3 regions of the Pantoea sp. X-Soil-TKNS-1279 genome follow, and region 1 is predicted to be linked to each of the others. Evidence: riboswitches for the same ligand, from Rfam matches in the RefSeq annotation. Region 1 holds a riboswitch; each other region holds the start of a gene.
What was found. A riboswitch is a leader RNA that binds a small molecule or an ion and turns the genes downstream of it on or off. The one in region 1 is predicted to bind thiamine pyrophosphate.
Positions count from the first base shown of each region.

Region 2: linked by a shared signal. The riboswitch ahead of AC6I8N_RS22580 (FAD-dependent oxidoreductase) and the one ahead of thiM (hydroxyethylthiazole kinase) in region 1 are both predicted to bind thiamine pyrophosphate.
Region 3: linked by a shared signal. The riboswitch ahead of thiB (thiamine ABC transporter substrate binding subunit) and the one ahead of thiM (hydroxyethylthiazole kinase) in region 1 are both predicted to bind thiamine pyrophosphate.

Region 1 is NZ_AP035948.1:2,876,722-2,878,983, reverse strand. Features, by position in the region: gene AC6I8N_RS13480 (DUF3606 domain-containing protein) at 370-558, shown strand; TPP riboswitch at 850-946, shown strand; gene thiM (hydroxyethylthiazole kinase) at 980-1,765, shown strand; gene thiD (bifunctional hydroxymethylpyrimidine kinase/phosphomethylpyrimidine kinase) at 1,762-2,262, shown strand, end outside.
Region 2 is NZ_AP035949.1:526,869-529,130, reverse strand. Features, by position in the region: gene AC6I8N_RS22585 (LacI family DNA-binding transcriptional regulator) at 1-907, shown strand, start outside; TPP riboswitch at 1,139-1,258, shown strand; gene AC6I8N_RS22580 (FAD-dependent oxidoreductase) at 1,387-2,262, shown strand, end outside.
Region 3 is NZ_AP035948.1:804,336-806,597, forward strand. Features, by position in the region: gene thiP (thiamine/thiamine pyrophosphate ABC transporter permease ThiP) at 1-211, opposite strand, end outside; gene thiB (thiamine ABC transporter substrate binding subunit) at 187-1,173, opposite strand; TPP riboswitch at 1,221-1,318, opposite strand; gene sgrR (HTH-type transcriptional regulator SgrR) at 1,354-2,262, opposite strand, start outside.

The DNA.
Region 1 (2,262 bases):
TATGACGCAGGACGCAAAAATAAGCATTTAATTCACTAAAATCATAATGTTACTGTTTTGTTGTTTATGTGAGTCAATTGTTTCTCAGTACTTGATCCTGTTGATTAGCAGAAAACCGGGAACAACATTCAGCCTTTAGATGCAGCAAAAAAGTTTGCTCTGTTGTTCTTTGGTATAGTTGCTATACCTTGATATCGTCAGCCATATTGTCTAGGATTTTTTCCGGAAGCCAGCGCTGTGCTGGCTCCTGGCCTTAAGTGGGGCTGTATGGCAATCACCGGACGGCTAACATCCTTCGGTTAAGCTAACGAGTTACTCTTCTTAAGAAGCGATAGTCATGTTTTCAGGATTAACCTCAGGAGCTGCGAAATGGCTGATGATTTAAAGAGAAAACAACCGGAAGACAAACGCTTTATTAGTCTTACTGAAACCTGGGAGGTTGAGTATTGGACGAACACCCTGGAAGTGAGTGCGACACAATTGCGTACCGCTGTTGCTAACGTAGGTAATGGTACTGAGAAAGTTAAGCAGTACTTGAATCAATATCAGCGGAAGTGATTTTCAGGAAGAAAATAACTGACTAACCCCGTTCTGCGGGGTTTTTTATGGCTGCTGAGCACCGGTTGATAACTCCTGACAGGTGGAGGGAAGTCAGAAAATCTATGCTGCAATGGTTGTGGAAATTATCCCGAAGGCCATTTTATTAGCAATGGCTCTATGCAGAACGTGTATTTGCGTTCCATCGCGCTGCTACTGAATGTGCTAAAGCGTTCCGACGCAGCGTACGGAGTTGCTCGTTAACAGGACAGGCTTGCGTCAGCAGGCAACTTCCCCTAATCTGCCAGTCATATAAATGACTCGGGGTGCCCTTCCTTGTGAAGGCTGAGAAATACCCGTACCACCTGATCTGGATAATGCCAGCGTAGGGAAGTCAGATGCCTGACCGCATTCGCCTTCTTGATCGCCGGTTGGGAGCTTTATGAAACAACCTGACCTTCTTTCCTCCGCGCAACTCGCGCACTCGCTTCAGTTACTGCATCAACATGCTTCGCTGGTACATTGCATGACCAATGATGTGGTACAGACCTTTACCGCTAATGTCCTGTTGGCACTGCGTGCCTCACCTGCCATGGTGATCGACGCTGATGAGGCCGCACAGTTCAGCGGTTATGCCGATGCTCTGCTCATCAACGTGGGCACGTTGACGCGCGATCGCAGCATCGCCATGCAGGCTGCGGTAGAGGCGGCAAACCGTGCCGGCACGCCCTGGACGCTCGACCCGGTCGCGGTGGGCGCGTTAACCTTTCGCACCGAATTTTGTCAGCAGCTATTGACCCAGCAACCGGCAGCCATCCGTGGCAACGCCTCGGAAATCCTTGCCCTGGCGAACCAGGCGGCGGGCGGGCGTGGCGTGGACAGCTTGCATCAGGCTGACGCCGCACTCAGCGCTGCTCAACAGTTGGCGAATGATTACTGCAGCATCGTGGCGGTAACCGGCGAAGTGGATTACGTCACCGATGGTCAGCATACCTTTGCCATCCCGGGCGGCAGCCCACTGATGACACGCGTAGTGGGGACAGGTTGTGCGCTGTCGGCAGTGGTGGCGGCTTTTGCCAGCCTGCCGGGTGAACGTCTGCAACATGTGGCGGCAGCTTGTCGGGTCATGTCACTGGCCGGTGAACGGGCGGCACGTCAGGTCCAGGGTCCGGGCAGCTTTGTTGCTGCCTTTTTGGATGCGCTGTGGACACTGGAGGTGACGCCATGAAACGTATTAACGCATTGACTATTGCCGGTACTGACCCCAGCGGTGGTGCTGGAATTCAGGCCGATCTCAAAGCCTTCTCCGCGCTGGGTGCCTATGGCACCAGCGTCATTACCGCGCTGGTGGCGCAGAATACCCGTGGTGTGCAGTCGGTCTATCGTATCGAACCAGATTTTGTCGGAGCGCAGCTGGATTCGGTGCTCGATGATGTGCGTATCGACACGGCAAAAATTGGCATGCTGGCGGAAACGGCGGTGGTGGAAATTGTCGCTGACAAGCTGAAGCGTGCCAGCCTGCCGTTCGTGGTGCTGGACACCGTTATGATTGCCAAAAGTGGCGATGCGTTGTTATCACCGAATGCCATCGCCAGTCTGCGTGAGTTGTTGTTACCACAGGTATCGTTGATTACGCCGAATTTGCCAGAAGCCGCGGCGCTGCTTGGCGGCAGTGTGGCGGAGGATGAGAAGACGATGCTGATGCAGGGGGATGCATTGCTGGAT
Region 2 (2,262 bases), on a different replicon from region 1:
CAAAAAAGTGGCAGACGCGATGCAGCGGCTGGGATTGAACGCAGATACCGGCAACCCGAGTGTTAACAGAACGCGCATTGCGATTATTTGCGAATCCGGTTCCAGTTTTCTCCATCAGGTGGAGCAACAGGTACGCGCTGCTATCAGTGATTATCCCCAGCTCCATTTCAGCCTCGATAGCGTGCCGAACGTGCAATTCAATGTCGAACGCTTCAGCCAACTGATTACCCGGCGAGCCGCCACCAGTAGCGGCATCATCCTGGTGTGTCGCGATGAGGTAAAAATAAATCGTGCGGTTAAAGCGGCGATTGATGATGGAGTCCCGGTCATTTGTCTGACCAGCGATCTGCCCAATTCGCGGCGCAGCGCCTATGTGGGTATTGATCAGGTCGCTGCCGGAGCCACTGCGGGCTGGTTTATGGGCCGTATGCTGCCCGCACAGCAATCGGGCAATATTCTGCTGATTTGTAGTTCGACCTATCGTACCCAGGAGGAGCGTGAGATTGGCTTTCGCCGCGTGTTGCGCGAGGCATTCCCCTGGTTAACCATTCGTGATCGCGTCAACATTAACGACGAAGCGGAAACCGCGTATCTCAGCGTAAAAAAATGGCTGGAGCGGGGGAACCCGTTGGCAGGGATCTACAACACCGCAGGCGGTAACGAAGGGGTGGCGCGCGCGTTAACCGATTTTGGCGTACAGGATCAGGTGATATTTATCGGCCATGAATTGAGTGAAGCGAGCCGACTGCTGCTGGAGAACGGCACCCTGGATTTGGTGCTCGGCCATGATATTCGTCAGGAGATCGATCTGTGCCTCGCCCTGTTGCAACAGCCGGGCAGCGGTCAGTCGTTCAGTGACAGCAAAATTCCGCTGCTCACCTGGCATCGCTACTCTTATTTTGCCTGACGGCTCAGGGGCAGAACACCACCCACAGAATAATCACGCCGAATACACACACCAGAATGGCTGAAATGATTGAATCAGCACACATAATTTACCTGCCGGATTTCAGGATGAGGGGACGAGAATACGCGCAAATCATGGAGAAAAATGGATGAACCTGAAACAGGGAATTTTTAAAGGTTAGGCTTTGTTGCCGGGCTTACACTTGACGTAGCCTGGCGGCTGCAATACAAATAGACGCGTCGGGGGAGTCTCGCTCAAGAGACTGAGAGGCTAAAAGCGCACTGCGCGGCTTAGCGACCCTTTGAACCTGACCCAGTTGATACTGGCGTAGGAAGACTGACAGCCTGTCATCTCGGCTGTCTGACATCGGGACGTTTTTCCGTTGCGCGTGTCATTTCCCTCCTCCTGTATCCCGGGTCTCAGTGCGAAAACTGAGAGGCCGATGTGAATTCTCCCCTTTGTATTACGGAATACCCGCTATGAGCCGCTGGTCTGTACTCGGTGGCGGTGTTGCGGGTCTGTGTGTGGCGACCTTACTTGCCGAACGCGGTGAACAGCTTGAAGTGATTAGCGATGACACGCGTCAGCCCGCCTCCTGGTTTGCCGGGGGTATGCTCGCACCCTGGTGTGAAGCAGAAAGCGCACCACGGGCCGTCATCGAGCTGGGGCAGCACTCCGCAACCTGGTGGCAGCAACGCGTCAGTTGCGTTGAACATCAGGGCACGCTGGTGGTGGCACCACCACGCGACAGCCAGGAACTGAACCGCTTTGCCCGCATGACCGAACAACATCAATGGATTGATCCGGCAGACGTGGAGCCAGCCCTCGCCGGGCGCTTTGCCCGTGGTCTGTTTTTTGCGCAGGAGGGGCATCTCGATCCTCGCCTGGCACTGAATGAAATGCGTGAAAAGTTGCAGCAACGTGGGGTGGCTTTTCACCACGGGAAGCCGTCGGGGCAGGTGATTGACTGCCGGGGCATCCATGCGGCAACAGCGTTGCCAGGCCTGCGGGCGGTGCGGGGCGAGATGTTGATTTTACACAGCGATGAGGTGCGCTTCTCACGCCCGATTCGTCTGCTGCATCCGCGCTTTCCCTGCTATCTGGTGCCGCGTCGCGGCGGCCATTTTATGCTCGGTGCAACTATGGTCGAAAGCCATGATGCCAGCCCGATCAGCGCCCGCGCCATGATGGAGTTGCTGAGCGCGGCCTGGGCCATCCACCCGGCGTTGGCCGAAGCGCGTATTGTCGAAAGCGCCAGCGGTTTGCGTCCGGCGTATCCGGCAAATCTGCCGGAAATCCACTATCAAAACGGGACATTTTACCTTAACGGGATGTACCGCCACGGCTTCCTGCTG
Region 3 (2,262 bases), 2.1 Mb from region 1:
CTGAGAACAGCGCCGACAGTAACGCCTGCCAGAAGGAGAAAGCCAGTACGTGATGCAGATAGTCATCGGTGAGCAGGCCACGCCAGTCACCGATGGGGGCTGACATCAGCAGCGCGCCAAACGCCAGCAGCGCCACCGCGCATAACAAGAGCGCGGTGAAACTGCCGGGCAGCAGCCAGCCGGGAATTAACGGCTGACGGCGCGTTGCCATGCACTTATCCAGTCGGCGCGATGGTCGGCAACCTCAGTCGGGCTATATTGCAACGCCGTTTGCGGTACGTTTAGCGTCTGATAACCGGCAGGCAGATCGCTTTTAATGACCGGATACATCCAGTTGCCGGTCGGGATGGTCTGCTGGAAGGCCGGGGATACCATAAACTGCATAAATTGCTGTGCCAGTTTTGGTTGTTTGCTGCTGGCGAGCTGTGCCGCCACTTCAACCTGCATGTAATGGCCTTCGCTGAACGGCGCTGCCGCGTAGTTTTCTTTCTTCTCTTCAATGATGTGATAAGCCGGGGAGGTGGTGTAACTCAGCACCAGATCGCCTTCACCTTTCAGGAACAGGCCATAAGCTTCACTCCAGCCTTTGGTGACGGTGACGGTTTTTTGCGCCAGTTTTTGCCAGGCTTCCGGTGCTTTGTCGCCATACACCTTTTGCATCCACAGCAGCAGGCCAAGTCCGGGGGTGCTGGTACGTGGATCTTCATAGATCACGCGCCATTTTTCAGGACTTTCCACCAACTCTTTCAGACTTTTGGGCGGGTTCTTCAATTTGTTTTTGTCATAGACAAAGGCGAAGTAGCCATAGTCGAACGGGATAAAGGTGTCGTTGTGCCAGCCATCTGGCAGCTGGAGTGCGCCGGTATCCACCTGGCTTTTGGCAAACAGGCCGGTTTTTTCTGCCGCCTGCACCAGATTGTTATCGAGGCCCAGCACGATATCCGCTTTGCTGTTTTTGCCTTCCATCCGGACACGATTGAGCAGCGACACGCCATCTTCGAGCGCGACATATTTCAGCTCACAGCCGCACTGGGCTTCAAAGGCTTTTTTTACTGCCGGACCGGGTCCCCAATCGGCAGAGAATGAATCGTAGGTGTAGACGGTCAGTACCGGTTTGGCAGCCAGCGCCGGGGCAGAAATCAGCAGCAGCACGGGCAGAATTTTTTTAAACACTTTGCGCTCCTTGAGGAGAAGATAAGGTTGAGTCGCAAAGGATCTGAGCAGTGAGGCATCTCAAATCCCTACGCCGGTATTAACCGGATCAGGTTCGACGGGTCTCTCTCAGCCCCTGTAATGCAGGGCACCCCGTTGAGAACGGCTCATTCTAGTCATTTCCGGCTCAGGGCGAAAGGTTCACAGCTCCGGCGGGGCAAACCAGGCGGATTTAAAGTCAAACCAGCCAAGGGTATTCATGCGCACACCACGCATACTGCGCTGGCCTTCCAGCAGCAACCAGTGATGAAACAGCGGATGCAGGTAGTCACTGTCCACCAGTTGCTTACTCCATTCCGCCAGCGGTAGCGTTTTTTCGCGCCAGCGTTCAGCCGCGCTTTGCCAGTCTATTGGGATGCATTGCTGCATCAGCGGCAGCTCATACAATTGGGCGAACAGCGAGTAATCCAGTGGCAGGGTGAAGTTGACACTGCCGAGCCAGATATCGCTTTCGCCTTCACCGTTAAACCATGCTTCGTAACTCAGTTCACGGGTGATTAACTCTACGCCCTGCTGCGCCAGCAGTGGGCGCAGCGCATTGGCGATCCCTTCATGCTCAACATGATGGCTGTACCAGCTGATGGTCAGTTGGGTGAGATGCTGTGGTTTGCTGACTGGGGTTAAGTCGCGGCGGTGGTGCCAGCGAGGAATCAAGCCATAGGCCGGGAACCAGTAGCGTTGATACCCTACCCCGGCGTTGTTCAGCAGGGCGATAGGGTTAAACAGATAGCTGACCCAGCGGCGGAAATGGGCATCGCGTCCTTGCTCTGAACGTTGGTCATACAGCAGAAAATAGCAACCCTCTTCCAGGCGGCTCTCCTCCGATTTTTCATCGGCGGTTTCGCCCTGCAACTTCACTCCGGCATACACCAGTTCGTCGCTGATTTCCGGCAATACCCAGATTGAGACATCATCAATCAGCGCGCGGTAGCCGAAGTAGTCATCAAAAGCGGCAATTTTAAGTTGGCTTTGCTGGTTGCGCACCACGCTGTAGGGGCCTGTGCCAATCGGCTGACGGGCGAAATCGCGTACCGTTTGCCATTCGCGCGG